Linked DNA regions of Ancylothrix sp. D3o. The protein of the gene in region 1 binds, or shares a complex with, the protein of each later gene. Links are inferred from orthologs where the notes say so. Each region holds a gene or a part of one and is shown on either strand. Other genes may lie near its edges.

Evidence for each region.
Region 2: the proteins of pheT (region 1) and pheS are in contact, whole or in part, in a crystal structure (PDB 6P24), measured with the Escherichia coli proteins. The link is inferred for Ancylothrix sp. D3o from one-to-one orthologs.

The regions. Positions count from the first base shown.
Region 1 is NZ_JAMXEX010000011.1:171,320-187,197, forward strand. Bases 5,075-8,141 are described here. They hold pheT (phenylalanine--tRNA ligase subunit beta), read right to left. Parts: upstream 7,784-8,141; coding sequence 5,366-7,783; downstream 5,075-5,365. Other genes in these bases: NG798_RS18420 (YciI family protein), read right to left, coding at 5,075-5,092. Also shown: NG798_RS18400 (single-stranded DNA-binding protein), read right to left, coding at 171-722; NG798_RS18405 (mannose-1-phosphate guanyltransferase), read right to left, coding at 834-3,341; NG798_RS18410 (hypothetical protein), read left to right, coding at 3,824-4,018; NG798_RS18415 (class I SAM-dependent methyltransferase), read left to right, coding at 4,025-4,768; more of NG798_RS18420, read right to left, coding at 4,823-5,074; NG798_RS18430 (serine/threonine-protein kinase), read left to right, coding at 8,436-10,028; gephyrin-like molybdotransferase Glp, read right to left, coding at 10,347-11,600; NG798_RS18440 (hypothetical protein), read right to left, coding at 11,758-12,021; cobO (cob(I)yrinic acid a,c-diamide adenosyltransferase), read left to right, coding at 12,116-12,769; NG798_RS18450 (CHAT domain-containing protein), read right to left, coding at 13,134-14,726; NG798_RS18455 (ferritin-like domain-containing protein), read left to right, coding at 14,859-15,614; NG798_RS18460 (helix-turn-helix domain-containing protein), read right to left, coding at 15,669-15,878.
Region 2 is NZ_JAMXEX010000003.1:37,240-52,889, reverse strand. Bases 7,301-10,139 are described here. They hold pheS (phenylalanine--tRNA ligase subunit alpha), read left to right. Parts: upstream 7,301-8,135; coding sequence 8,136-9,143; downstream 9,144-10,139. Other genes in these bases: NG798_RS07565 (SRPBCC family protein), read right to left, coding at 10,083-10,139; NG798_RS07570 (bestrophin family ion channel), read left to right, coding at 9,161-10,072; surE (5'/3'-nucleotidase SurE), read right to left, coding at 7,301-7,939. Outside these bases: NG798_RS07615 (methyl-accepting chemotaxis protein), read left to right, coding at 1-309; NG798_RS07610 (helix-turn-helix transcriptional regulator), read right to left, coding at 417-629; NG798_RS07605 (hypothetical protein), read left to right, coding at 737-1,189; NG798_RS07600 (transglutaminase family protein), read left to right, coding at 1,289-2,137; NG798_RS07595 (protein kinase), read left to right, coding at 2,401-4,575; NG798_RS07590 (glycosyltransferase family 39 protein), read left to right, coding at 4,633-6,243; NG798_RS07585 (hypothetical protein), read right to left, coding at 6,435-6,827; more of surE, read right to left, coding at 7,136-7,300; more of NG798_RS07565, read right to left, coding at 10,140-10,568; NG798_RS07560 (hypothetical protein), read left to right, coding at 10,738-11,058; NG798_RS07555 (DUF4058 family protein), read left to right, coding at 11,138-11,923; NG798_RS07550 (WD40 repeat domain-containing protein), read left to right, coding at 12,430-13,911; NG798_RS07545 (NYN domain-containing protein), read left to right, coding at 14,058-14,606; NG798_RS07535 (aminotransferase class V-fold PLP-dependent enzyme), read left to right, coding at 14,865-15,650.

The DNA.
Region 1 (15,878 bases):
GCATTCCCCAAAACCGGCAATTTTAATTTTTCGCACCTTTATCATACTTTAGAAACGTATAAAGTTTAATTTTGTTACGTTTCTTTTTTCCGAAAAAAAGGGGGGAGAATTAACCGGCCCCATGACCAATCTCCCCCTTATTTCGGCCCACCAAACCTTACAAAAATCTCTTAAAAAGGAATGTCATCAAGCGAAGAATCTGAATCGCTTCTTAGCGTTTCGCTTTGGCGGGGGTTCGGCTCAGGTTGCGCTGTGTATTGCCATTCCTGAGACGGTGTGCTATTAGGTGCCGGTTCAGTGATTTTGGGAGCCGGTACCGCAGCGCGAGGACTCATCTGCACCACATTACTCGGCGCCGGTGCAGCCATTGACACTGTTTCCGGTGCTCTTTGAGCAACATGGCTGGAAAACTCAACCCCCCCCGCCCCTAAATTATGAATGCGAGAAGCTGTCAACTCGGCACGTTTTTCTTTGACACCATCCGCCAGCGTTACCGTAATCATACCCAGTCGGCCTTCAATCAGCACCCGATCTCCTTGGTGGTAGCGCTCTTGAATTTCTTGGGCCAAATTTCCCCAACCCACCACCTTTAAAGTTGATGGTTTGTCTTCAGCCTTCAGCGCCGGAAACTGCACAAACATCTCAGCGATAGCAATTTGGTCTGGCGTGTAGCGTAATTGCGGATTTTGTAAAATTTCCGCCATCAAAATGCAACTGTTCATAAAACCCCGAAGTCATCCTTAAACAATCTATCCATTTAATTTTACTCTTTCTTTTGTCCTAAAACCTTTAAGGAGTTTGTTCGTAGTAACCCCTAAAGGGCTTCCTAACCCTTAAAATTCTTGCTCTACAAACGCCTGAATTCGGTGCCGATAGTCACGCAAATTTTCATCTACCCAGTCAGGATCATTACTGTTAGCAAAAATATGTACCAAAGGCTCACCGGCATCCGGTAACACCAAAACCCAACTATCGCTGCTGCGGTCAAAAATCTTCACCCCATCAATTAGTTCTAAATTTTCTGCCGGGTGAATTTCCACCAAATGACGCATCAGCGCCCCCTTAACCGTCCAAGGACAGCGTAAACTATATTGCCGGTGAGCCACACGGGGAATCTCCGAACGAATATGAGCCAAAGATCGCTCCTGCAAAGTCAGCATTTCAATCAACTTGCCAATGCAAAACATCGCATCAAACCCCGGATGCAGTTGCGGGAAAATAAACCCCATTTCACCACTGCCGCCTATTACCACATTTGGGAAATTTTGGCAAGCCTCCATTAAAGCTGTAGGATTGGCTTTGGTGCGAACAACTTTCCCATCATGCCGGCGGGCAATTTGTTCGATAGCACCGGATGAGTGAACCGGCACCACCACCGTAGAGCGAGGGTTGCTAGTTAACATCATATCCACCATCACCGCCGTCAAAATTTCGCCACGAATCAAATTGCCGGCTTCATCCACCAAAATTAACTGCTCACCATTAGCAGCCACCTGGACACCAAAATTCGCCCGCAATGCTTCCACCACATGACCAAGTTGGAGGAGCAAACTTTCTCTCTCTTCGTTTCCCGGCGGTGTTTGATTTAAACTCGCATTTAACACCACCGCATCACAGCCATATTTTGCCAAAAGCTGGGGTAACACAGCCCCCGCCACAGCATAAACATAATCAATCACAACTTTAGCGCGGCTATGATAAATGGCTTGAGTATTCAAATTACTCTCGTAGGCACTATTGTAAAGTTCCAGCACTTGACTGGGATAAGCCATATTTCCAATTTCTTGAATTTGCGCCCTGCGGAAATCTTCTTTAAAATAAGCGCCCTCAATTTTTTTCTCGCGGGGTTTAGAGATATTAATTCCCTTTTCGTCAAAAAATTCGATTAACATTGAATCTGCCCGCTCTGGATGCAAGCGCACATGAATTCCACCGGCCACTGATAAGGTAGGAATAATCGCTCTGGCAAGGGGAATGGCGGTAGCTTCTAAGTTTTGAATATGCACTCCCACCGACATCAAACCGGCTATCAAAGAACGCGACACCATCCGCGAAATGCTGCGCTGATCGCGGGACACCGTAACCGAGGAACCGGGCTTGAGCGTAGAACCATAGGCGGCGCCCAGTTTGACAGCAAATTCTGGGGTGATATCAATATTGGCAAGTCCCGATACTCCCCGTTGTCCGAAGAGGTTTCGCTGGGCCGACTGTCCCCAAATCAAGTTGATATTGAGGGTGGCACCGGCCTCGATTTTTTTGCTCGGCCAGACACGCACATTCGGGCTGACTTGAGCTTCTTCGCCTACACTTGATAGGGGCCCCACCACTGCGCCTTCCAAAACGTGCGCTCTGCGGTCTACTCGCACGCCTCTAGCAGCTACGCAGGCTCGTAAATGTGCTTCTTCGCCGATGATCGCACCATTCCATATCACCGGCCTTTTAATATCTGCATCGGCTGCAATGGTGACGTTATCTCCGATCACACTACCGCCGTCTATTTGAACTCTTGGCCCTATGCGGCAGTTATTGCCAATTAAAACCGGCGTTTCGATGTTTGCTGTCGGGTCTATATAAGTGTTTTGACCTATCCATAAACCGGGCGAACGTTCTTCATAGGCAAATTCTAGTTTGACTTTTTTGTGCAAACCGTCGTATTGAGCATCTCTATAGGCGTCTAAATGACCGACATCACACCAGTATCCCTCGGCGATAAAACCATACATCGGTTCGTCTTTTTCCAGCAGTAAAGGAAATAAGTCTTTAGAAAAATCGCTTTCTTCGTTTTCCCGCAGGTAGTCTAAAACTTCCGGTTCGAGGATGTAGGTGCCGGTGTTGACAGTATCAGAAAAAATTTCTCCGCTTGAGGGTTTTTCGAGAAACCGGCGAATACGGCCATCTTTATCAGTAATCACAACCCCAAATTCCATAGGATCGGGAACGTGGGTTAATATTAATGTGGCTTTTGATTGCTTTTGTTTGTGATATTTTATCGCTTCAGTGAGGTTAAAATCTGTGATGCTATCACCGCTGATTACAAGGAAAGTTGAGTCGAGCAGTTCGGCAATATTTTTAACACAGCCTGATGTGCCAAGGGGTTGATCTTCTTCGACTGCATAGGTCATTTGAACACCAAATTCGCTACCGTCTTGGAAGTAATCTCGCATCACGTCTGGTAAGTAGTGTAGGGTGGCGATTATTTCGGTGATGTTATGGCGTTTTAATAAGTTAATAATGTGTTCGGCGATGGGCCGATTTAATACCGGCACCATTGGTTTTGGCAAATCGCAGGTTAGCGGTCTCAGCCGCGTTCCTGAGCCTCCAGCCATCAACACTGCTCTCATAAGTCCTCCGTAAATGTATCCTTATTTATGATTTTTCTTAACAATTTGCTGGCTTTTCCGTCTTTACTGCTGCTTCTTATTATCCTAGATTTTATGGCCTGTGTTTTGGTCGGATTGTTGTTGGCCGCTTTTGAGGGTTTACTGTGGTGGCGGGACTGAGTTTATCTCGCCATTGCCGGTTAGGATGTCCCAAAAATAACCCAGTATTTTTTGTGGCTGAAACTCTGGGTCGAGCGTCAATTTTTTTGGTTAATTTTTGTTAAAGACTAACTCGGCTTTGACCAGGGAGATTGGGGACGAAAACCAAGGGCAAAAATTGGCAAGTGGAAGATACCGGCTTGCCTGGGGTAATCTTCCTATCTTAAAGGATAAACCCTATTGGCTAAAATTTACGGCATCCGTCTCTGAAGTTCTACCAACGGACAGGGAAACCAGATAAACTAGAGAATGATCGTACATAGTCTTAAGCTTTGGGATTGGTTATGCCTAAATTGATTGTGTTTGTTTTACTGGTTGGTTATGGTTATGGGGCGTGGAAGTTCTGGAAGGGCTATAACCAAACGAATTTTGAGAAGTCTTTTGCCAGCCGGCTTAAGTTGTCGTTGTTGTGGCCGGTGTTGGTGGTGGCAAACCAAAGTTATCGCAAGAATTTTACAAAGGCTCTGAAGGGTCGATAGGTAGGAATGTCAAAAAAACAAGAGTCTTCCTCGCCAAAAGGCAGCACACCGGCATCAACCGCACACTCTGCCTTTTCGGCTGATGCGGTTCAGCCTTTGTTAAATGCGGTGGCGTTGCGTTTTAACCGGCAATATTTGGGACAAGCCTTTGAGTTACCGCCCGAAGTAGAAGCAATGCAGGTTTTCCATGATTGGGCTGCCGGTTCTTTGGAGGCTAAAATTGCTTCTCGTTTTTGGGAAATTGCCCAACCACAAAAAAATCAGCGTTGTTTGGATCTCGGTTGTGGGGTGAGTTTTTTGGTCTATCCTTGGCGAGATTGGGGGGCTTTTTTTTACGGTCAAGATATTAGCACGGTGGCTGTTGAAGCTTTAAATACTCGTGGCCCACAAATGAATTCTAAGCTCTTTAAAAAAGTGAATTTAGGTGGTGCTCACGAGTTAAATTATGATAGCGGTCAGTTTGATTTGGTGTTTGCTACCGGCTGGAGTTGTTATTATCCCCTGGAATACTGGCAAGGTGTCATGGCACAAGTAAAGCGGGTGCTTAAACCAGGCGGTTCTTTTGTTTTTGATGTTTTAGATATCAATGCGCCTTTAGCGGAAAATTGGTCAATTTTAGAGACTTATTTAGGGGCGGAGGTGTTTTTAGAAGAGTTGGATGTTTGGGAAAAGTTGCTGAAAGATTCTCAGGTAAAAATTGAGAAAAAACAGGCCGGTGAATTGTTTCAGCTTTATAAAGTTAAATTTTAATCGGTCATTGTTCAGGGCAGGCACAGGGGCACTGCCCGTACATAAGACATCTTTTCAAAAAGCCTGAATCCACTCTTTTATTTCATACTTTGTCCAGATTCCATTTTGCCAATAAGGATCAGCCTCAATAGCTTTTCTTACTGTTTCCTCATCTTCGGCTTGATAAATTCCAAACACTTTTGTTAAATCTTTTGTGGGGCCAATTGTCATAACAACACCGGCCTCTTTTAATTTGGCAATTCCCTCTAAATGTGCCTCACGGTAAGGAACCCGTTTTTCCAAAACATCAGCACAATAACTTCCCCACATTATGTATTTGTTCATATTTTGTCAATGGTCAATGGTCATTAGTCATTAAGTAGAGGCACTTAATTAATTGTAGGATGGGTAGAGCGTAAGCAAAACCCATCAAAGTGTCACCCATCAAAGCGTCGAGAGTGTTGGGTTTCGTTCCTCTACCCATCCTACAATTAAGTTGACTTAGTTAGTCATTGGTCATTGGTCACTTGGAAAAATTTGTCATAAGGTGTTTTATCCTTTGAAAAAGGGTTTTAGGGCCAAGGAAAACACAAATGACAAATGACAAATGACAATTGATTAACTTCTCAAAGTCACGCTGAAATTTTTAATCAGTGCATCGCGGACTTTTTGCTGCACCGGCTCAACATCCGTATCCGTCAGCGTTCGGTCATTTACCCGATAGACTAAACGAAAAGCTAAACTCCGTTGACCTTCCGGCACATTCACACCACGATACTCATCAAACAATTCTACCGACTCCAATAAACCACCGGCAGCCTTGCAAATACTGCGTTCAATATCACCCACCGGCACACTCACCGGCGCGAAAAATGCAATATCTCGATCTGCTGCGGGATAAGTAGAATAGGCACTAAACCGGCGCACACCGGCCCCTTGAGATAACGCATTTACTATCAACCCTAAATCAAATTGAAACAAATAAATTGCTTCTGGCAAGCCTTTTTCCCGCCGTAATTGTGGATGAATTTGTCCAAAAATTCCTAACAGTTTTCCACGCAACCATACAGCAGCAGTGCGTCCTGGGTGTAAGCGATTTTCGCTTTTATCTGCCTTATATTCCACTGTCAAATTCAAGCGCTCAAATACACTTTCTAAGACGCCTTTTGCTTCAAACCAGCTTAAAGCTTGTTCCTTGCCACTGCGTACCCACCGGCCGGTTGATGGATCTCCACCAATAATACCGGCAATCATTTCTTTTTCCTTCAGACTTTCGCCTTCTTTCCAGAAAATTTTGCCAGTTTCAAAACCATTTACCGCCCCATTTCCTTGTTCCAAATTATACTGGAAGGCATCAAGAAGAGCGGTTAACATTTCTGTTCGTAGTGCCGAATATTCCACAAACAAAGGATTTGCTAAAACGACTTGATTTTCTCCAGAAGTCGGAACCAAGGAATAGTGCATTAATTCCGTTAAACCCGCACCCCGAAAAGCTGATCGCACTTCTCTTGTTGCTTTTTGCTCGGTGGGTAAATATCCCGCTTCAGTTTTTGAGGGCAACGTTTCGCAGAAGTTATCGTATCCGTAAAGACGAGCAATTTCTTCGATTAAATCAATTTCTCGCTCTAAATCTCGATAGCGATAAGCCGGCACTGTTACATCCCAAATTCCCTCTTTTTCACCTTTGTTAATTGTGCAACCTAATGCAACCAAAATCCTCTCCATATCGGCGGGTTGCAGTTGGCCGGTACCGTCTTTTATTTTGCCTAAAATTTGATCAACTCGTTCAAGGCGCAAGGTAACAGAACGGGTATAGGTTTCGGGGCCGGTGGTTGAGGTTTGCTGGCTGATGGCATTTCCCCCAGCCAATTCTGCAATTAACTGTACAGCACGCCGGCAGGCTATCGTTAATTCGGCTTGGTTAACTCCCCTTTCATAGCGCGTTGAGGCTTCGGTGCGGATACCTTGGGCTCTGGCTGACCGGCGGATGGGGGCTTGTTCAAAAATCGCAGCTTCTAAGACTAAATTTTGCGTCCCCTCGTAAACTTCGCTGTCTTCTCCACCCATCACCCCTGCTAAAGCTACCGGTTTGTCATTGGCGGTAATTAAAAGGTTTTGCGGTTGCAGGTTGCGTTCTTGACCGTCGAGGGTTTTCAGCGTTTCATTTTCCTTAGCATATCTCACGCCAATTGTCAAGCTTTGAGAACCGGCAATATTTTGTAAGCGTTCGCGGTCGAAGGCGTGGAGCGGTTGACCCCATTCCAGCAAAATATAATTGGTGACATCTACAACATTGCTGATCGGGCGGATACCGGCGGCTTGTAGGCGTTGTTGCAACCAAGCCGGAGAAGGGGCAATTTTGATGTTTTCAATTTCGGTGGCGATGTAGATAGGGCAAGCTTGCAGGGATTTTTCAACTTGCACGCCACTGCCAAGCGCTTGCTTTTGTTCGGCAACTTCTGGCAGACGGACGGTGGCGCCGGTGAGGGCGGCAATTTCGCGGGCAATGCCTACCATACTGAGGGCGTCGGCGCGGTTTGCGGTGGCGGTGACATCTAAAATTACGTCATCCAAACCTAAGAGGGGGCGAATGTCGCTGCCCAAAACAGGATTTTCTAATTCAAAAATATGAATGCCGGCGGATTCTTTGCTGAGGCCGAGTTCTGCGAGCGAGCAGATCATGCCGTTGGAGGGAACGCCGCGCAGTTTGGCCGGTTTGATTTTTAAGTCGATTTGGGGGAGATAGGTTCCGACAACGGCTACCGCTACATGAATATCAGCGCGAGCATTGGGCGCCCCGCAGACGATGTTTAAGGTTTCGCCGGCACCAACATCGACCGTGCAAACGCTGAGTTTATCGGCGTTGGGGTGGGGTTGCCGGTCGAGGATTTTACCCATAACGACCCCATCCGCCCAACTGCGGCGATTTTCGATATCTTCGACTTCAAAACCTGCCATTGTTAGCAGGTGGGCTAGTTCTTCTGGGCTCAGCGAGATGTCTACTAATTCTCGCAACCAGTTTAGGGAGATACGCATTGCTAATTTTCCGTTTCCGTTGTCAGGTGGGCTTAAAGGGTGCGATGGCGTTTTTTAATCTTTGAACCTTTCGCCTGTTTATTTTACTGCTGTGGGTTCTGGGGTGGTTAGTGGTTGCGAATGATGCCTGTTTTTATTGACAAAAAGGATAGTTTATGATACCCAAACTTTGTATCATTGATAACTTAGTTGGTTATGGTCGGTTGTAAGATGCTTGTGTGGTTTTTTTCAAGGAAGGGTTTAATTTAGGGTATGAGTTTTTCTGGGGGAAAGACAGGGGGATGCGAGCCAGCTTCACAAAAAGAACAAAATATGTAAAAATCAGGCAAAGAAGTATTTTTTGCTGTTCATACGCTAAGATTTTGAGGCAACTTAAAGTATAGGGGTAAAACGAGAGAAGCCATCTCTGGGCATCCCGCCCTTGTGGATCAGTCTCGAAACTATCGTTGAAAAAATATAGTTCTTTGAACAGTAATTTGCAGGCGCTTGCCTCACGCTCACCCCTGAAACCCCGAAGAATATAAGGAAGGGCTATAACTGAGCGGCGCTCATGTAAACTATCTGAGTCGAACTGAAACAATATAAGCATCTACTTGTCAAGCAAGCCAGATAGCTATCAAACAGCAACACACGCAGTCGGGTAAAGTAGAGAATGAAGCTCTGTGTAAATCCAGCCTGTCCCAATCCAGAGAACCCAGACCACGCTCACCGATGTCAAGCTTGTGGTAGTAAGCTTTTGCTGCGCGACCGCTATCAGGTAAATCAAGCGTTAGGTCAAGGAGGTTTCGGCGCAACGTTTGTGGCAAGTGATATCTCGTTACCAGGAACTCCAACTTGTGTGATTAAACAGTTGCGTCCGGTGGCGACTTCTGAGCGAGTGTTGGAGATGTCGAGGGAGTTGTTTAAGCGGGAAGCAAAAACGCTGGGAAAAATTGGTAATCACCCGCAAGTTCCTCGGCTGTTAGATTATTTTGAAATTGAAGATGATTTTTATTTGGTTCAGGAATATGTGAATGGATCAACCCTGAAGCAGGAAGTAAAGCGAACAGGGCCGTTTACTGAGTTGGGGGTGCGGCAGTTTTTAACGGAAATTTTGCCGGTGGTGCAATACCTTCACGATCACCGGGTGATTCACCGCGATATTAAACCGGCTAATATTATCCGTCGCACGATTGACCATAAGTTAGTGTTGATCGATTTTGGTGCGGTTAAGGATCATGTCAGTCAAACGATGGCTTTAAATTCTTCGGAACAAACAGCGTTAACGTCGTTTGCAATTGGGACACCGGGGTTTGCGCCTCCAGAACAAATGGCGCTGAGGCCGGTTTATGCTAGTGATATTTATGCGCTGGGAGTGACGAGTATTTACTTGTTAACCGGCAAATCTCCAAGTCATTTAGGCTATGATGCCACGACTGGCGAAATTTGCTGGCGCCAGAATATTCAGGTTAGTTCAAAATTGATGGGTGTTCTGGAAAGAATGCTTGAGGTGTCGGTACGCCGGCGTTATCAATCAGCAAATGATGTGCTGAGGGCGCTTAATGCTGAGTTTAACAGCGAGGGTTTTGCTCAGGGTATGGCGACGATGGCAAAATCTACTCTGCTTCAACCAGAGGAACCTACGGATATTGAAGCAGAAGGCGGGGGCAGAACGGAAATGTCGCGTTTGGCAGAGGCGATTCGAGCCCGAAAAAGCAAGTTAAGTTCTAGCCGTTTACCTAGCTCTGGTACGCGCAATCGAAGTATGATGACTAAAAGCCCGACGACGGCGATGGAGGGGAAAGGTGCTTCGGCTGCAAAGGTTAATTCGTCGGCAAAATGGGATGCGAATAGTGTTAAAACGGCTTATGTGAAAGGCCGGCGTGATTTTGCTGGTTTAGACCTCAGTCTTTTAGATTTGGCCGGTGCTGATTTGAGGGAAGCGATTTTACATCAAGCTAAATTGGTTAAAACTAATTTTACTAATGCTGATTTGTCGAATGCGAATTTAGGCCGAGCAAGTTTAAATCAAGCTTCTTTGCGGGATGCGGATTTAACGAAGGCTTATATGAGTTATGCTAATCTCGAAGGTGCGGATATGCGCGGGGCTAATTTAACTGAGGCTTATTTGTCTCATGCAAATCTCAGAGGGGCAAATCTTTGTGGGGCAAATCTTACGGGCGCCCGTGTCAGTGATGAGCAGTTGGCGCTGGCAAAAACTAATTGGTTAACGGTTAAGCCAAATGGCAAACGTGGATTATTTTAAGGTTTGAGTTTTTTGGCTAAATTGTTAATTAAATCTTTTCCTCTAGGCTGTAGTATCGGATCGGATGCCCGTAGTGGGGGGGTTTTTTGAACCGCTGCCTTTAGGCAGGCAGGATGCCTGCCCCACTACAGATAAATGCAGATGTTGGTAGAGACGTTCGCAGCAGTTCGTCTGTACGGGCAGAACGTCTGTACGGACTACATTTTTAAACCGAATTGGTGGTATAAAATGTTGATTTTTAAGGTTTTTAAAAACTTGATTTCTTAGAAAAACGGGCTTTTTGTTCACTATAATTTTACTTAATTACTAATTACCTACTTATCCATTTCCAATCTGCATAACTTGCACTTCTGCACCGGCAGGAATGAGTTTTTCTCCCACCGGCACCACTGCTAAACTGTTGGTAAGTGCTAAATTAATTAAATTGGCTGAGGCGTGAGTACCACCGGCCAGTTCAAATTCAAATCCTTGTTTGACTGGGATTAATTTTCCCCACAAATAGCTTTCTCTTTTGCCATCAGATCGCAAATCTTGGCGTGTTATGGCTGGCAAAAAAATCGGTTCAAAGTTATTCGATAATCCGGCTATTTTTTTGATGGCCGGTTGCACAAATCGCCAAAATGTGACTAAGGTAGAAACTGGATTTCCTGGTAAACCAAAATATAAAACTTGTTGAGCAGTTTCAGGTTTAGAAAATGTGGCAACGGTTAAAGGTTTGCCTGGTTTCACCGCTACTGAGCTAATATGAATTCTACCGCGAAGGCGGGATAAAATTTCTTCTACATAATCGTAATCTCCCACAGAAACGCCGCCGGTGGATAAGACTATATCGGCTGTTTCTAAGGCTTGAGAAATGGCTAGTTTTAAGGCTTCGGGATCATCTTTGACAATTCCTAACGGCACCGGCACTCCACCGGCATTTTTCACCGCTGCTACTAAAGCATATTGGTTTGAATCGAAAATTTGACCGCTACTCAATGTTTTCTCTGGGGTGACAAGTTCGTTGCCGGTGGATAATATAGCAACTTTTGGCTGCCGGTAAACTGGTATTTGATGACATCCAACTGCTGCTAAAACGGCGATTTCTGGGGCATTCAAAACCACTCCAGCGTCTAACAAAGGCTCGCCGGCTTTGTAATATTGTCCCCCATATCGCACAAATTCCCCTTGCGAAGTTGGGGCTTTTAAAATAACAACTTGATTATTTTCAATTTTAGTCACTTCTTGGATGATCACCGTATCTGCGCCTTCTGGCATCATGGCGCCGGTGAGAATGCGAGCGGCTTGACCTGCTTTAATAGAAACGTGGGGTTGAGTACCGGCGCCAATTTCTGCTACAAGTTGCAGTAGAGCCGGTTGGTGTTCCTCAGCACCGCTCACATCTTCATAACGCACCGCATAACCATCCATAGCCGAATTATCCCAATGAGGAAAATTGAGATCGCTTGTCACCGCCGTTGCTAAAATACGTCCAGCCGCTTCAGGCAAACTCACACTTTCCACATCAGACAACCCCGAAGCCTGATCTGCCAAATTTAAAATAATTAACTCAGCTTCTTTTACCGGCAGCATCGAGACTTGAGGATGAGGCAAAAAAGAATTCATAGAAACTTTAAATGTTAGATGCGTAAGTTTTGATTGTAACAGGCGAAGGCGGTACTGAGTGACCGCTTGCCTTTATTTGTTGCTTAATTTAAGTTAATTTAAAGGAGAACTTGGGATAAAAGTTTTATTCTTGCTGGCTTCCGCCAGGGGTATCCGGGGTAGACTCACCAATTCCCAGTTCTTTTTTAGAGCGTTTTAGCTGATGCCAAAGCTTTCTAATTTCATCGTAAGCTTGTTCTGGGGTGAGTTTACCGCCGGTTTCCAAAGCACAAATTAAGGTGACTCTTTGGGCAAATTCTTGTAAATTTGCATCAAAAGCCAAGTTTTCTGGTGTCCACTTACCGTAGTAGCGACTGCGAGGTGAGAAAAAATCGGAAGAATCAGGCATGGCTGGGTGTAAGGTTTGTAAACATCTTTATTAACTTAGCCTTAATCTCAGCTTAACCGGCAAAATACCGAATTTCAAATGAGGATAAAGGTTTATGGAAGAAAATAATGATTTGAGCTTAGATCAAGAATTAAAGGACACAAAAACAAAGAGCGAAGAAGCCTACCGGCAGAAGATGCAGCGGCGCAAGGAAGTACAAGAACAAAGACTGGCGGAGCGGAGAGCGGACAAAGGGTTAATTATTGTCCACACCGGCACCGGCAAAGGCAAAACAACGGCGGCGTTGGGGATGGTGTTGCGTTCTCTGGGACATGGCTTTCAAGTAGCTATAGTGCAGTTTATCAAAGGAGCATGGGAACCCGCAGAAAAGGAAATTTTGAGCCGGTTTGAACCGCAGCTAGAGTTTTATGCGATGGGGGAGGGGTTTACTTGGGATACGCAAGATCGGCAGAGAGATACAGAAAAAGCGCAGGAAGCATGGTTAAAAGGCTTAAGTTTAATTCGCAACCCAGCGATTAAAGTGGTGTTGCTGGATGAAATTAATGTGGCCTTAAAGTTAGGATATCTCAACGTAGAGGAAGTTGTGGCCGGTTTAGAAGAAAAGCCTGAAGATAATCATGTGATTTTAACCGGCAGGGGCGCACCGGCAGCGCTAATTGAGCGAGCGGATTTAGTTACAGAAATGACTTTGATTAAACATCCGTTCCGAGAACAAAATATTAAAGCTCAGCCGGGGATTGAGTTTTAAAAATCAGTCTGAGGGGAGAAGGAAAAAAAGCTAAGACAACTTACCCGCCTGTTTAAAACCCGCCAATACCTTTTTTTTCTAAGTCTTACTCCCTAGTAATTGGATAAGGAAAAACTTTTGCTATGCGCTCTAAACTCACTTGTTGTAAGTAAGTCAACTTAATTAAACTCTGGGGGTAATGTAGGTTGGGTAGAGGAACGAAACCCAACACTATCGAGGCTTTGATGGGTATCGCTTACGCTCTACCCATCCTACAAATAATTAAGTGCTTCTACTTAATTGCAGCAAATTAATTAAAATTTCTAGCATTACAAATGGAACACGGCGCTGGCGGATCTTCTCAGCTTCGTTAATTTTGGGCTAGTTAGGTTGGGGGGAGGTTTTGGATGATAAATTGCCAGGTTTGGCCTTGGGAACTGCCAAATTTAATTTGCATACCCGATTGCAAGAGGATTTCTTGGTGGTGGATTTTTTGCCAGCCTTGGGTGGAGGAAACAAGGGTACCGTAACGGGAAAAGTCGCGTAAAAAATAGGCCGGTTCGGTGGTGTTGGAGGTGTCGCGGTAGAAGATTTCGGCGTGTTTTTGGGATACCCAGCGCTCTTCTATTTTGAGGTCATTTTCTGGCACTCTACCCACGCGCATGAAGCCGCCGCGCACCGGCCAAATTTTGGCGGGTTCTATTTCTGAACGCAGATAGGCGGCGGTGATGCGTTTTCCTACCCAGGTAGGGGAGTTTTGGGGCAGTTCGGTGCTTACTTCTTCATTGGTTTGAATGAGTTCTCCGTTATACTCTGGGTGCATATATAAGACTGGGAGTGTCCAAGCGGGTTGGTTGAACTTATACAATGTAAGAAGCTGTTGGCGGGCGATGCAGGCGGCGCGATCCACCGGCACACGACTGGCGAGGGCGCGGGTGAAGGCTTGGACGAAGCTGAGGGCTTCTGTGTCGGCGATGCTGTCGCGCATGGCGAGGACGGCGGGGACTCCGTGATGAATCAGGACTTCGGCAAGGCTGCTGCGGGGAACGGGGAGGCTGTTGTAGCTATCACTTTGTGCGCCCCAGCAGGAATTAAAGAGAGCGAGGCTCACTTTGTTAGAAACAAGTGCGCCGGCGAGTTCGGTGCCGCTGAGGGAGGTGTTGGGGCGCAGAAGCAGTTGTCCGCCATTGGGGGCGCTGATGCCATGACCGGCATAAAAAAAGACGTTGTAGAGGCCGGTTTCTAGGCGGGCGATGAGTTCGGCGGGGCTTGGTTGAATGAGGGTGTGGACGGTGCAGGGGACGGTTTGGGGGGTGGGGGTGGTTTCGCTGATTTGGAGGATTTCGGCTATTTGTGCGGCTTCTTGTTGCAGTTGCAAGGTGTTGGCACTACCGCCAATGGGGCTGAGTTTGTCTTCTCCTAAGACGAGGAGGATATTTAATGCTTGGGCGGGGGAGGTTTGTCTGAGGGGATCGACGTCGCTGGTGGTGCGGCTAAATAAGATTTGGGGGTTGAGGGAGATGGCGGGTTGACCGGCGCCTTGCTGCATAATTTCCCAAGGTAAAACGATCAGGTTGGGGTCTCGAATTTCTAGGCGCAGGCGCAGGGGTTTGTCTTGCCCTAGGGCGATTCCGCGACTTTGGGCAAAGCTGTTTTGGACGGTGCCGTCACTGAGCCATTTCCAGAGGTTTAAGCCGAGTTGCTGCATCAGCCGGCTGCTGAGGGAGCCTTCGCCGGTGGGGGGTTCGGTGGTGGGGGGTTCGGTGGTGGGGAATAGTTGCAGGGGCCGGTGGTTGCAAAATAATTTTTGCCAAGCGTACCATGTCTGGCTTAAGTCCTGGGGCCAAATGCTATCGTGGTGGACGTATCCGCCCGGATAGGGGGCTTTCACCACCCAGATCGCAAAGTGTTGGGAAGCGGTGGTGGCTTTGAGGGGTTCTACGCAGATGCTCAGGCAAGGATTGTCTGACCGAGACATTTAAAATTTGGGGAATATGGGGTTTTTTTTCAGTCTAGCCCGTTGTTTGCGGGTTTTTGTGAGTTGAGGGCTGCCGAGGGCTTGGGAAATTCTTTAAATTAAGAAGTGTATTTTAGCGGCTTTTTTTGAAAGATGAATTTTGTTACTCAATTATTGCATCTGGTGGGTTCCGGTGCGGTGGCTTATATTTCGGCCCGCAATATTCGGGATTCGCGGACTCGTCCAAATACTTTGGCGGCTTTTCAGTTGGCTGAGTCTGGTTCGGTTCCTTTTTTAACTTCGTTGAGTGAGCGGGCGGCGGCTGAGGGTGATAGTTGGTTGGCCCAAATGTTGGCTTTGCACGCTGCGGATGAACGCCGGCATGGGAATATTTTTGCTCAGGCTTTGAAGCAATGGGATAAGGAGGTGATTGATTTTAAGAGTTTGCCAAAGCCGGCGGAAAATAAGGGGGAAAAGCCAAAACGTAGTCCGTTTTTTGCGGCTTATTTTGATGGGTATGATGCGGAGTTTTTCAAGCCGGATAAGATAGAGTGGCCGGTGTTTATGGCGAGTACCTATATTTTGGAGTTGGATGCGAGTACGGATTTTGCTCGGATGGCAAATGTGTTGCCTGATGATGATTTACGTTGTCGCAATCTTAAGAAGGGGATGTTGAGTATTGCAAGTGATGAAACTCGTCATGCGGCTTATCTTTATGAGGCTATGGAGCGCCGGTTTTCTGCTAGGGAGGTTGAGAATTTGGTGGATGAGTGGCGCACTCGTAAGGTGAATGCGCTTTTGGCAATGGTGGGTAATTTTGTTAAGGGGGGTGGTAATCCGAATTTGGTAAAAGATGGGGTGCCGGTTGATGTTTCTGGGGAAAATTCCTCTGAGTTAAAGGCGGCTTAATTTTTGTTTGTAGTAACTCGTTAAGGAGTTACTACAAACGAGGGGAGTTTTTTTTTAGGCTTGTTTTGTTTCGTTTTCTTCGGCTAACCGGCGGCGTAAAAATTCTTCTGCTTGCTCATATTTTTCTCCCCATTGATGGATAGATTCTAAAACCGGCTTCAGTGATTCTCCCAGCGGTGTTAAAGAGTATTCAACTTTGGGGGGAACTTGTAAATAAACGTGGCGAAAAACGATGCCGTCTTGTTCTAATTCTCGCAATTGTTG
Region 2 (15,650 bases), on another replicon or contig:
AACAAAGCCGAAGAAAGCATCAAACTCTCCCGGCAAACCTCCGAAAACTTTATCACCGTTGCTCAAGCCATAAACGACATCATTTTAAATAACCAACAAGTCTCCCTTTCCGGCATAAACAAAGTAGTCGAAAGCTGCCAACAAATCTCCCTAACCGCCAAACAGCAAGCCATTGCCATTGAGCAAGTCGTCGAAGCCATGAACGCCATCAACCAAGGAGCCGCCGAAACTGCAACCGGAATTAGCCAAACCAAAATCGGCACTCAAAAACTAAACGAAGCCGCGATTTACCTCAAAGAAATACTTTAATTAAAAACAGGCCCATCTAACTTAAACTTCGGGCCTGACTAACAGCGGCCTATTTTGAATGACCGCTAACTTTTAACAAAAATTAGCCAAATTTTATAAAATTTCAACTATTCCCTAACAATTTCATACATATCTTCCACCAGCACATCAAAAACGCGGGCTAATTTATGCAGAGAAGTCACATCCATTGAAGCCAATCCCGAAGAATTAGCGTAGCGAACCAAACTGGCGTAGGGAACACCAGAACGATCCGAAATTTCCTTCATTGTCCAGCCTTTTTCAGAAGCCAATTCATAAATTTTCAAGCGAATTAAACCCATACTATTGACAACTCTTCAAAAATGATATTTAATAATTTTACAACAAAAAGGCGAACGCCTAACAACAGGTTTTGACACCTCCAGCGTTCGCCCCTTATAAATCAAATATGAATACTATGGTAACAAAATTTAAACCAACAACACAACCACTCTACACCCCCTGGCACCGGCTGACTCGATTTGTCACCAAACAAGCAATCGCCCTACTGTTAGGAGTGAAACTCAAAGACATAGATCGCATCGAACGCTGGGCAAGAGTCTTACTGGTAGTTGGCCCACATCTCAGCCGATTTGTCAGCTATGCCGACTTGCCCCCCATTCCCCACGTCGCTCCTCCCACCGCCAAAGATTACCTGTACTGGCGGCGGCGCTGGGGTAAAGTCGCCCCCAAATTTTGGGCCGAATTTTACGCCGACTTTTTTGCACAAGCAAGCAACCTCGAAGAACTCTTCAACTGGGGACAAATCGCCATCATCGCCGCCCAAGATATGCCCCAAGCCCAAGCCGACTGGCTGAAAAACAAATATAACCGTGAACAATTTTGTCGGGAATATTTCTAAGAAACACCGGCAAATTAACCACAATTCTATCTTCCGGTACTGGTTGGGGCCGGCCCCCATCAGCCAGCATAAAATTTAACCCTCTAACTTAGCACCCGTATGAAATTTAACCTTGGTTGCCTGCTCGCCTACGACATCTTGCAACCCAGCACCCTGATCTTCAACATTCGCCCCTACAATAACAACCACCAAAAAATCGAGCAAGAAACCCTAGAAATCACCCCCCAAATAGAAATAGAAGCAAACAGCAGTCAGCCAGACAAAGAAAATCGTTACTTTCGAGTCAACGCCAACCCCGGCAAACTCGAAATCAATTACCGCGCCACCGTTGAAAGCTTTCCCCTGCACAAAGAAGCCAGCAATATTATCGAAATTCCCCCCGCAGAATTGCCCCTAAAAATATTGCCCTACGTTTTGCCAAGCCGGTATTGCCAATCCGACCAACTCATTCAACTAGCAGACAGCGAATTTGGCACCTTACTGCCAGGATATAGCCGAGTCCAAGGAATTTGTAACTGGATTTACGAAAAAGTTACCTATCTTGCCGGCAGCACCAACTCCCAAACCTCCGCCTACGATACCGCCATCGAAAGAGCCGGTGTTTGCCGAGACTTTGCCCATTTAGGAATCGCCTTTTGCCGAGCCATGAACATCCCCGCTCGATTCGTGGGAGGCTATGCCTATGGCTTAACCCCCCCCGATTTTCACGCTTTTTTTGAAGCTTATCTCAACAATGAGTGGTATTTATTCGATGCCACCCGCCTAGTACCCTTAACCGCTACCATTCGCATCGGTACAGGGCGCGATGCCACCGATGTCTCCTTTGCAACCATTTTTGGCTCCGTCCAAATGCAGCAAATGAAAGTATTTATCGAGCCGGTTTCTGAACAAAACACCACCCCTCCTCAAACCTTCATGCCAACTACCGATGCCATCGCTACCTGTTAGCAAGCAATGCTTAGATAAAAAAAATAAACCGCCGTTATTCTTTTTTTCCTCCAAACAAAACCCATAATTTTTTATGATCACCCACAGCAAACAGTTTCTTACCGTCTAACCAAGGTGTTCCTAAACTTGTCGAAACACGGGGCTTTAAACCCAATTTTTCGGTAAGATTGTGACAGTGCGAGACCGCTTTCCGTACTAGGGTAGCTGATAAATCAGCAAAACCCGTGTAAATTAACTTAGAAAGTTAGTCATGTAGAGCTTCTGTGAGTTATTGCCTCAATCCTAACTGCCCCAACCCAGGCGATCCCTTAAACGCTCATAACCGCATTTGCCGACAGTGCGGTTCATCCCTATTGCTAAAAGAGCGTTACCGCGCTCTTCGTCTGTTGGGAGAAGGTGGGTTTGGGAAAACCTTTGAAATTTCAGACACCAATAAAACCACCAAAGTTTTAAAAGTTCTCACCGAAAACAACACAAAAGCCATTGCCCTTTTTGAGAGAGAAGCCAAAGTTTTAGAACGCTTAAAACACCCCGGAATCCCCAGAGTAGAGCCAGACGGCTACTTTACCTTTTTACCTCGCAACAGCAATGTTATACTACACTGCTTGGTAATGGAAAAAATCGAAGGCTCCAATTTAGAAGAATGGTTTATTAACACCGGCTCCTCTCAACCCCTCAGCCAAAAACAAGCCCAAGCCTGGTTAAAACAACTCGTTGAAATTTTAGATAAAGTCCACCACGAACAGTATTTTCACCGCGATATCAAACCCTCCAATATCATGCTGCGGCCCACCGGCCAGTTAGCTTTAATTGATTTTGGCAGCGTCCGCGAAGTCACCGGCACCTACCTAGCCAAAGTCGGCGGTGGAGGTCATAAAGTCACCGGCATTGTTTCCCCCGGCTATACTCCCCCAGAACAAGCCAACGGAAAAGCCGTCCCCCAGTCCGATTTTTTTGCCCTGGGACGGACAATGGTATTTTTATTAACCGGCCATGATCCCAACGATTTCAGCGAAAATCCCCGCACCGGCCAGTTAATTTGGCGCGAAAAAGCACCTCAAATTTCCCCAAGTTTTGCCGATTTAATTGATTACCTAATCGCCCCTTTCCCCGGCAACCGGCCCCAAAATACGGGGGTAATTTTACAGCGCTTACACGAAATTGATACTCCTGAATATTCCCAAAACAACACACCGGCTAATCTGCCCACAGCCCCGCCTCGTGCAGTCAACACACCGCTGGCTAGTTTACCTCGTTCTAAACGCAAAAGACGCTCCCAAAAACACAATTCTCAATCCCGCAAAAGCTGGATACCCAAACGCTCTAAACTCATGGGGGTTATTACTCTATTGCTCTTTGCCGGTGGGGTAACAGCCTTATTCACAGCCGCCGGCAGCGAATTTTCGGACTCGTTTTTACGAGAGCGCAATTCGCCGATAGTCTTAAATGAACTTCCACTCCCAAATAACCCAGTTACTTTGTCTGGAAATAGCTGGAAAAAGCCTACCCTCGCCAATACTCTCGCTGGTCATTTATGGGGTGTCAATGCCCTTGCTATTAGCCCGGATGGCAAATTATTAATTAGCGGTTCGGTTGACAAAAATGTAAATGTCTGGAATTTGGCCCAGGGAACCGTTATTTACTCGCTGAAAGGTCATACAAATGAGGTATGGGCTATTGCGATCAGTCCCGATGGCAAAACGGCTGCTTCAGGCAGTGGCGATAGCACAATTAAACTTTGGGATCTTGCCACCGGCACTCTTAAAAAGCAATTTTCTTCTCAGAGTGGTTGGGTGGTGGCGCTTGCTTTTAGTCCCGATGGCAAAACCCTGGTTTCTGGAGGCGCAGACAGTACAATCAAAGTTTGGGATCTGGCGAATGATCAACTAAGGGCTACTCTGAGAGGACATTCGGAGGGGGTGGTGGCGCTTGCTTTTAGGAATGTTATGGGGAGTGAAACGCGCCAGCCTGGAAGTAGTCTTTTGGTGTCTGCCGGTGGAGATAATAAGCTGATGTTGTGGGATGTGCTCTCCTCTTGTGATGCCGGTCAAGTTTGCTCTCCTCTGAAAATTCTGGAAAGCCAGTCCCGACGAGTGCAAACGGTGGCTTTTAGCCCTGATGGTAATATGCTTGCAAGTGGCAGTGGGGATGGCAGTATTAATTTATGGAATTTAAACAGCGGCAAGGTAGAACAGACTTTTTTCGGGCATTCAGATGTGGTGAATTCGCTGGCTTTTAGCCCTGATGGTAAAATTTTGGCTTCGGGTGCCGGTAGTTTAGACAGTACGGTTAAACTTTGGGATGTGGAGGGAGGCCAATTATTGGATACTCTCAAAGGTCATGTCGATACTATTCACGCAGTGGCTATTACTCCTGATGGCAAAACTCTGATTAGTGCTAGTGAAGATACTACTATAAAAATTTGGCTTTTAAGGTAATAAATTGTTTTTTTTATCTTTTATCACCAAACAAATCCCTAATAACAAATAACAAATATGTTTAATTTAGAAAAGTCTCAAGGGGATGATAAGCGTTTAGAAAAATTCTGGATTTTGGCCCTCACCGGTTGCGCGTTTTTTTTATATAGTGTTGATCTTGATAATTTGCCTTTGCGTGATTGGGATGAGGGGATTGTTGCCTCGGTGGCGCGTGATATTTTTCTTTCTTCTAATTGGCTTTTTCCTACTCAAAATGGCGAAATTTATTTGAATAAGCCTCCCTTAATTCATTCGTTGATTGCTGTGGTTTATCACTTTGCTGGGGTGAGTGAGTGGTCGGCAAGATTTGTCCCCGCCATGTTATCGGCGTTATGTGTTCCGCTTTTATATGGGGTGGCGCGTGAGGTTTTCCCCCGCCGGACACCGGCTATTTTTTCGGCTTTGGTTTATCTTACGTTGTTGCCGGTTCTCCGTCATGGCCGGTTGGCGATGTTGGATGGCGCAATTAATTGTTTTTTGCTATTAACAATTTGGTGTGTTTTACGTTCCCGTCGAGATTTACGTTTTGCCTTTGGTGTTGGTTTGGGTTTGGGTTTAGTAGCTTTAACAAAAGGAATTTTAGCGATACTTTTGTCTACAATTGTAGGGATTTTTATTCTTTGGGATACGCCGCGTTTGTTGCGTTCAAAATATTTGTGGTTTGGGTTGTTTTTGGGGGCGTTACCGGCCTGCGCTTGGTATGGGTTGCAAATTCTCCACTATGGTGATGTTTTTGTCAAAAATCATTTATTAAATCAGTCGTTTAACCGCATTGTGACAAAGGTGGAGGGAAACACCGGCCCAGTTTGGTATTATCTGCTGGAACTTTTAAAATATGGCTGGCCTTGGTTATTTTTTGTGCCGATGGGGTTGCGCTTATTGTGGGAAAATCGGACGATGGGCTGGGCAAAGTTAATTTTTGTTTGGGGTGGGGTGTACTTAACTGTCATCTCGTTGATGCAGACAAAATTACCTTGGTATGTGTTGCCGGTTTATCCGGTGTTGGCGTTGGTTTGTGGGGTGAGTTTGGCTGAGATGTGGGGCCGGCGGATTGTCAATCGCAGGTTTTTTCCCGTATCAGAGTTACAGAAGGGAAAAATTTATTCTGGCTGGTGGGTGGGGGTGTTTGGGTTGTTGGCGGTGGTGGGTTTGGCGGGATGTGTTTATTTTGGGTTTGGGCCGGTTATTGAACCAGATATCCAGTTAGTGATGGCTTGTGTGGCTGTGACAATGACGGCGGTGGCGTTTTTAATTTTCCAACAAGATCCGCAGTTTATTTTAGTTTTGTTTTGGGGTTGTTATTTGTCGTTGACTTTGTTTGTGATCAGTGATCATTGGGTCTGGGAATTAGCAGAAAATTATCCCGTTAAGCCGGTGGCGGAAATTATTAAAAAATCAACTCCGCCAGGGAAGATTATTTATACTTCGTTTGGATATAACCGGCCTTCTTTGGATTTTTATAGTAACCGCCGAGTAATTGCCGCGAGTTTGGAACAACTGCAAAAACACGCCCAACAAGAAGATAAACCGTATTTGTTATTGGATGAAAAAGCATTGCAGAACATCAAAATAAATGGGAAGAAAGAATTGGGAAGAAAGGCCGGGTGGATATTGGTAACAGGGGATTAGTATATTTGAGAAAGTTGCGGTTAGAACGAGATCAGCAAAAAGTATGGCTATATCAAATTTATACTCCTGAGATTTTTGAATAAAAAGTTTAACTCACTGCTTGATGAGCATTACAGGTTAAAGCCTTATTTTAGTGGCGGTGGAAACGAATTTTACCGAATCAACTTTTCCGGGGGAATGTCGCTACATTTTTAATCTATAGATTCGATGGTTTCGGAGACTTCTTGTAATATTTTTTGAAAAGGGGTGTCGGCGGGGGGTGTCCAACCGGAGAGAGTAACAAAAGTGACACCGGCAGCCACAACACCGGCCACCACAGCTATAAGAGAAGGACGTTTTGATAAGCGCACATCGCGCCAAACTCTGGCCAGAGGTCGGCTTTGTTGACGCAGAGTGCGTCCCACCGCTAGGCGGCGGAAATTAAAAGGATCACGGACATAATGACCACTGGCAGAAATAACCAAACGTTCTTGGCAATAGGGGCAAGCATAAAGACCGCCAAGCACAGGAGGAGTTGGTAAAGTGCTGGTACGGTTACAGATCGGGCAACTGACGGAATGGCTGTCAAAGATGTGAGCGTTCATTGGTTTATCCCGCTTTCCCAATAAAAATGATAAATTTTGGCGGAGTTGTTAATGAAAAAGGCCGGTGAAAAAAGCCGGTGGTGTGAGAAGTTGGGCATCGGAAAGCCTATCTGCCCGACACAGCCCTAAAAAGAGAGCTTTTGCTGGCGCTAGTGGGGGTTTATCTTGCAGCGCAACATCCTGAAAGCCCTAGCATTGTGCCAGAGGCCGATACCGCTGTGGGAGTTTTCCACCTATTTCTAGTCTACTGCCGTTATTTAAATCTTCCTAGCGGGGGGAGAGGGTTAATTTTGGCAGTAAGAAGTGTTTTAGCTTTGGAGATTGGGAATTTGCCAAGTTAGTAATTTTTGTAAAGCTGGGCCGTCGGTAAGGTTGTAGTGTAGGGGCGTGAGGGTGATGTAGTTGTGGCGGATTTTTTCGACATCGGTGGGAATGCCGGCCGGTAAATGTAAGTCATGGGGTTGTTCGACTTCTTCGAGGACTTCACCGGCCAGCCAGTAATAAGTTTTGCCACGCGGATCTACTCGTTTTTGAAAGACATCGATATACCGGCGTACTCCCAGACGGGTGAGGGCGACACCGGCAATTTCTTCGCTGTTGACCGGTGGAATGTTGACATTTAATAACATCAGGGCCGGTAAGGGGTTGTTTTGAAGGTCATCGAGTAGCTGTTTGGCGTATTGGGCTGCCGGTTTAAACTCTCGCAGAGTATAGGAAGCGAGGCTGAAAGCGATACTGGGGATGCCTTCAAGTAGCCCTTCCATTGCGGCGGAAACGGTGCCGGAGTAGAGGATATCACTGCCGAGGTTTTGGCCTTGGTTGATGCCAGAGAGTACAAAATCAGGTTTAGAGTCAAGTAAGGCCCATAGTGCCAGTTTTACGCAGTCGGCGGGGGTTCCCGAACAAGACCAGGCTTTGACGGCGGGGTGAAAGATAGACTCAACAATTTCGGCGCGGATGGGTTGGTGGAGAGTGAGGCCGTGTCCGGTTGCTGAACGTTCTTGATCTGGACATACGACGCTAACATCATGGCCGGCGGCGGCTAGGGTGTTAGCGAGGCTGCGAATACCGAGGGAAAATATGCCGTCGTCGTTGCTTAAAAGGAGTTTCATGGTTGTGTGGGTAGGAATTTTACTAGGGCAACTCCACAAATGTACAATGACATATCTGCGTTTATCTGCTATAGGATGCGGTTTTATTACTTTTAAACATGGCCGCAAGATGCCGGCCCCACAGATGGAGTTTAGGGTTTTGGGGATGGATTGGGTTAAACTCGGATTGACTGCAATTTTTAATGATATCTTTGCGATGAGTACGACTGCGCTTTCAGATTTAGAGGCTCAATTGGATACGCTGCTTCACGAGGGGCAGCAGGCGATTACCAGTGCTGATAGTTTAGAACGTTTGGAAGAGTTACGGGTTGGCTATTTTGGGAAAAAGGGTCAACTTTCTAAGATTTTGGGCGGGATGGGCCGGTTGGATGCTGCTGATCGGCCTCGAATTGGGGCCATTGCAAATCAGGTAAAGGATGCGCTGCAAGGTGATTTGGATGCGAAGCGGTCAGCCCTAGAATCGGCTGCTATTCAAGCCCAGCTTGAGTCAGAAACGCTGGATGTGACGATGCCGGCGGTGTTTCGTCCTCAAGGTCGAATTCATCCTTTAAATGGAATGATTGACCGGGTTTTGGATATTTTTGTGGGGTTGGGTTATACGGTGGCCACCGGCCCGGAAATGGAGAGTGATTATTATAATTTTGAGGCTTTGAATACGCCGCCGGATCATCCTGCTAGGGATATGCAGGATACGTTTTATTTGCCTGATGGAAATTTGTTACGGACTCATACTTCGTCTGTGCAAATTCGCTATATGGAAAATCACAAACCTCCGATTAGAATTGTGGCACCAGGTCGGGTTTACCGGCGAGATACGGTGGATGCTACTCATGCGGCGGTTTTCCATCAAGTTGAGCTTTTGGCGATAGATGAGGGGTTGACTTTTAATGACCTCAAGGGAACTTTGAAGGAGTTTTTACGGCAAATTTTTGGGGAAGATTTAGAGATTCGTTTCCGTGCTAGTTATTTCCCGTTTACGGAACCTTCGGCGGAGGTTGATGTTAAGTGGAAGGGTAAATGGTTGGAGGTTCTGGGCTGCGGTATGGTTGACCCCAATGTGTTAAAACAGGTAGGTTATGACCCTGAAAAATACACGGGTTTTGCAGCCGGTTTTGGGGTAGAACGTTTCGCTATGGTTTTGCACCAAATTGATGATATCCGCCGCGTTTATGCTAGTGATTTGCGCTTTTTACGGCAGTTTTAATTTTGACAAATGAGATGATAACGAGTGAAAGATTAAACTGGTTTAAATTTGTAACCCAAATCAAAGGCTCGGTTATTCCTGCTGTTTTGGGGAGGGTTTGGTTTTGTGGTTTTTTGGGGTTTATTGTCTCGGTTTTGTTTTATTTTAAGCTGCCGGTTAATACTCCGATTTTTGGGTTTGTTCCTAATATTGTGATTGGGTTGTTGTTAGTTTTTCGGACAAATACGGCCTATGAGCGGTTTTGGGAAGGACGAAAACTTTGGGGCGGTTTGGTTAATACTGTTCGCAATTTGGCTCGGCAAATTTGGGTGGCTATTGATGAAAAAGAACCCCAGGATGCTCAGGAAAAAATTGCTGTTTTGCGCTTGTTGGTGGCTTTTGCAGTGGCCACAAAATTACATTTGCGCGGCGAAAATGTTAACTCTGAGTTAGAAAGTTTAATGTCTGCCGAACGTTATGAAAAACTCAAAAGTATGAATAATCCTCCCCTAGAAATTGCGTTTTGGATTGGGGATTATTTACAAAAACAACATGACCGAGGTTGTATGAATAGCTATCAACTAGCAGCACTTTATAAACTGCTTGATGCTATGGTTGATATGTTGGGAGGCTGTGAGCGAATTTTGAGAACTCCGATGCCTTTGGCTTATGCTATCCACTTGAAACAGTTGTTGTTGATTTATTGTTTATTGTTGCCTTTTGAAGTTGTGAGTAAGTTAAATTGGTGGACGGGGCCGGTGGTTGGTTTAGTGACTTTTATGTTGTTTGGAATTGAGGAAATTGGCCTGGAAATTGAAAATCCTTTTGGGTTAGACGCAAATGATTTACCGCTGGATACTATCTGCGGGACGATGTTACGAAATATCGAAGATTTAATGTCTCTCTACCCTAGTGTTCACTCTCATTCTGTTAATTTGGCGGAGATGTAGGATTGATAATTTAGGGGGTTTCAAGATTTTTCTTGATTTCGTTTAAGCACAGTTGTTGTGCTTTTTGAAAGTAGCTGGACATGATAAAAGCCATGATGGGATAAGCTAGGGGCGAGGTTAATTCAAAATAAAATTCCCAGGTGAGAAAGGTTGAGTTTGCGGCGTTGGGGGTGGGGGTAAATGTCCAATCTCCGCCGCCGCTTTTTACTAAGAATGAAAAGGGGGGTTTAAAACCTTTGACGAGGCGATAGGTTTGTTTTGTGGGTCGTTTGAGTGTGATAATTTCTTCATCAATGATCGAACCGTCTGAGTTGGTGACGCAACGAGTTACTCCTTGCTGCATTTCGCCTCCGCCGGCTATTTCTGCTTTGCAAATGGCGGGGATAACTCCATAACCTTTAAAGACTTTGGGTAAGTTTTCTAGGTTGGTTGCAAAGTCAAAGACTTTTTCGGGTGAGGCTTTGATTTCGATGGCGGCTTGGCTTTGAATTTTCATGGTTTTTTGGAAATAAAAGTTTAGGGAAATTTTTTTGCGGTTATTGCCGTTGTATTTTAACTTTGATTGGGCACCAGGCAATTAGGGATCTGGGGGTTTTTTGAATGCTCGCCGGAAATGGGGGCCGGTTGTCGGTAAAATTAAGCTGTTATCTTCAACGAAAAAAACTATGGCAGTTGTTCACTTAGCAATTGAAGGAAAAGGGGCTGTTGAAGCCGCCGAAGCGCTTGTGGCAAGCCCTGATATTAATGGAATGTGGCAGCCGGTGGAAGCAACAAACCGGGAGTGTATCCATTCGGTGATTCTTAATATTATCTTGGTTTCGAGTGGGGAAAAACTTTCTCAAGAAATCAATAGTTGGTATCAGCGGTACAAGAAGGCTGAGGCTGATAAAAAAATTGATAATGTGGTTTTGGTGGCGAATGGAAAACGCTTAGTTGTCAAAAATTCCACTCTTGATGAAATTCGGAATGTGATTTTCGCTAAGTAGGTTTTTGGCTGGGCTATTCACCCAGCCTACTTTCTCGGAAGTGTTAAACTAAATTGAAGGAGTTTTTGGAGTTAAGTTTATGCCTTCACCTTTTCCGGGGATGAATCCTTATTTAGAACATCCTGATTTTTGGCCGGGAGTGCATCACTGGTTAATTATTGATATGGCAAGATTTTTATCGCGTCAGCTATTCCCTAAGTATTTGGTTTCGGTTGAAGTGCGAATGTATGAAACGGCAGGCGATGATTCTATGTTGGTGGGCATTCCTGATGTGACGGTACAGCGTTCTTTTAGTTCAACGAAACCAACAGAAACTAATGTTGCGGTTGCTGAATCACCGGCACAACCTCAAACGGTAATACTTGCTGTGCCAGAGATTGTTAAGCAAGGCTATTTAGAAATTTTAGAGGCGGAAACAAAAGAGGTTGTCACGGCAATAGAACTTCTTTCACCAGTTAATAAACGTTCGGGTAAAGGACGCGAAACTTATCAAAAAAAACGCAATCAAGTGTTAGGCAGTTTTACGCATTTGGTGGAAATTGATTTGTTGCGGGGTTGGCAACAAATGCCTTTAGTTGGTAATGAAATTCAAAGTGATTATCGAATTTTGGTGAGTCGGAGTAACAGCCGGCCTCGTGCTGATTTATATGCGTTTAATTTAAGAGATGAAATTCCTAAGTTTCCCATTCCTTTGAAATCAGAAGATGTTGAGCCGGTGGTGGATCTACAATCGTTATTAAATACAATGTATGATGATGGGTGCTATGTAGGAAAAATCAATTATACCCGTGAACCGTTGCCGGCTTTTTCAGAAAATGATGCGGTTTGGGCTGAGAATTTGTTGAAAGAGAAAGGATGCCGGTAGTTTACTTATTCGGATCGCTAAATGCCGGATTACTAATAAAGCTTTCACTGTAGACATTTTCAGGAAAGGAAAAAGACTAGCAGAATTAATTACCTATAAAGAGGGCCGGTGGCAACGCAAAATAAAGCCCTCTGGATATCCTTTATAACAGCACTTTTCCCATAATTAATTATTTCTTTTAATCTATAAAAATATTCAAAAAAAGCAGTTTGAATGGCCGACTACACCGCTCAATCACAGCGCATAATTTTTAATATAAAAACAAACTAGCTTTTCCCTCCCCCACCTCTTCGATCACCCGATAAAATCAGCAAAAAAATCTCACTCACTCCACAACCACAGCCCAAAACATTTTGCCAAAATCACTCGCCCTACCCCAATAGTAGATTTGCTACAAGCCCGCACATTTGTCAAAATAGAACAACCCAGCAACCGCCCTCGCAAAAACCTCTGATAAAAACCGCTCTCAACGATGTAGAATCTGTAAGGATTCCTAAACGCTGAACATGGACTGGACAACCCCTTTAAAATCTCAACAAGCAGACTTTATCAAAAGGCTGAAATCAACACCGGCTCATCTGTTGGACAGCAAAACCAGAGGATGCCACAGCGAAACCGTCACCATATCAGGCGAAAGACTCAAACAAATTCGCCTTGATTGCAAAAAATTAATCTTCCAAGCCGAACAAATAGGCTCAGTTCGAGAAATATTGCGAACTTATTTACAACAGCATATTTGTGAAGAAGCCCTTGCCATTTGCTTAGATAATCTCATCACAAAACGCGACACAGAAGAACGCAAAGAAACCCAAGAAAACGTCCATTTTACCCTTACCGGCAGCCCAGAAATAGGCATACACATCGCCACAGCCCAAGCAACTCCCGACACCGCCGAATGGAACATCCAACCCGCACAACTCCAAAACAACAAAGTTATAATCTGCCTATTGCTAACAGAAACAGTAAACGAAAAAAACTCAATTTTTCACCCAATCCTAGCCGGATTTTTACCCGTTGACAAAATAGCAAACCCCCACATTTCACAAACCCTAAAAATAACCGATTTACTTTATGCCGGCGGTTTAGCAAGCTATCTGCAAACCCCCACCATCCAACCAGAAAAAAACTGGCTGCAAATACTCACCGGCACCTCCACCTACGTCTATCCCCTCGCCATCAGCGGCGACGGCAAAATTCTGGCTTCCAGCAACTATGACGGCAGCATCAAACTTTGGGAACTCAACCACCCAGACCTAACCAAAGCCCTAGCCGGTCAACCCCGGTCATTTTACCCAATTTCTGGCACCAGCAACGGTCAACCGCTGGCCTCCAACAGCACCGACAAAAAACTCAACATCCTACACACCGCCACCGCCAGCTTACTGAGATCCTTAGCCGGTCATACCTCCGGCATCAGTTCCATCGCCCTCAGTGCCGACGGCCAAACCCTACTTAGCGGCGGCTACGACGGCACCATCAAAATTTGGCTGCTCAGCACCGGCCAACTGCAACGCCGTATCAGCGCTCATTCTGGCATGATCAAACCCCTCATTATCAGTACCGATAGCCAATTGATCGCCAGCGGAAGCATTGACAAAACCGTAAAAGTATGGTATGCAAGCACCGGCGAACTAATCCAAAGCCTCCCTCCCCAGGCAGATGCCATCGTATCCATCGCCATTGCCAACCAACTGCTAGTTAGCGGCACCCAAGACGGCACCCTTTCAATTTGGCACCTCGAAACCGGCAAACTACTCAACACCCTCAACGGTCACTATGGCAGCGTCCGCTCCATAGCTATTAGCCCCGACGGAAAAACCCTCGCCACCAGCAGCAGCGAAAAAACCATCAAACTCTGGAACCTAGAAACCGGCCAACTGCAAACCATCCTCACCGGCCATAATGATCCGATCATCAACCTAGCCCCCAACGCCAACTGCCAAACCCTAGACCTCAGCCTACACCGGCACCCCAACCCAGGCTGGTAATAGAAATATCCCAACAGCGGCAAGCCGGTCAAAGCCCCGAAGGGTAGCAAAGCCAATCACTAATGACCACCCTCGCAAAAAACCAAATATTAAGATATAACCAAAAAGTAATTGTGTCCATGTAAATAAATTGAAACCATAAAACCATGTCACCTCACTCCTCGCCGGCTGTCCTCCTAGTGGACGGCTACAACATCATTGGAATATGGCCAAGCCTAAAAAAAACCCGTGACTGCGACGGTATGGAGGCTTCCAGGCGAGACTTAATTGAGGCAATGGTTAACTACAGCGCCTATCGCGGTTATGACACCCGCATCGTTTTTGACGCCTATTATCAAGACAGCCCAGGCAACCGCGAAGAAATCACCCGTTATGTGTGCGTCCACTATACCGAATTTGGCCAAACCGCCGATACCTTCATTGAAAAAACCTGTGCCGGGTTTCGCTACGAAATGGCCCGCAGCAAACAACGCCTGATCGTCGCCACCTCCGACCGCGCTCAACAGCTTACCGTCGTTGGCTATGGTGCCGAATGGATGTCTGCTCAACAATTAGCCTTTGATGTGGACTTCTCTGCCACCAACCGCCGCAAACAGCAATCAAACAAAAAAAACTCCCGCAGAATGCTTTTCAGCGCCCTTGACCCCGCCGCTCAAGAACGCTTGGCCCAATTGCGGATGGGCCACCGGCTTTAACACCAACCCCCGAAAAAAAATTTTCAAAAAAATTTGCCAAAGGTACTTGCCAAATCCTGCCAGAGGTTGTTATTGTATTAAAGGTGATGCGAAACGTTCCTCGGTAGCTCAGTGGTAGAGCGGTCGGCTGTTAACCGATTGGTCGCTGGTTCGAATCCGGCCCGGGGAGTTAAATATACAAATAGATTTTTCCTTTTAGAGCTTAGATAGAAAAGCCAGTCTAAACTCTAAAAAGAAAGTTTAATAACTGATAGCTTTATGGCTCTAGGTACTTCTGGAAGCTTCGTTAATTTCTGGTCACTTGACCCGGAAATTGTATTTTTGAATCATGGTTCGTTTGGTGCTTGTCCTTTGCCGGTGTTAGCCGCACAGCAACAGTTTAGAGAGCAACTCGAACGCGAACCAGTGCGGTTTTTTGGCCGGGAATATGAACCCCTGCTGGATGCAGCACGCGCTAAACTGGCTGAATTTGTAGGCACCGCCACTGATGAGATAGCTTTTGTCCCCAATGCAACAACAGGGGTAAATACTGTTTTACGTTCTTTGAATTTTAAGTCAGGCGATGAATTATTAACCACTTCCCACGAGTATAATGCCTGTCGCAATGCTTTGGAGTTTGTAGCTCAACGTGCCGGTGCAAAAATTGTCATTGCAGAAATACCCTTTCCTATTGCATCACCGGCCCAAATTATTGAAGCCATCTTGCCCAAACTTTCTGTCAAAACACGGCTAGTTTTAGTAGATCATATCACCAGTCAAACCGGCCTAATTTTTCCCATTCAAGAACTAGCAAAAAAACTCAGTTCCTTGGGGATAGATATTCTCGTAGATGGCGCTCATGCACCCGGTATGATTCCCTTAAAATTAAACGAATTGGGGGCAACGTATTACACCGGCAACTGTCATAAATGGCTCTGTGCGCCAAAAGGTGCGGCATTTTTATATGTGCATAAAAGCCGACAAGAATTGATTCGTCCTTTAACAATCAGTCACGGGGCAAACTCTCCCCGCAAAGAGCGTTCAAAGTTTCAAGTAGAGTTTGAT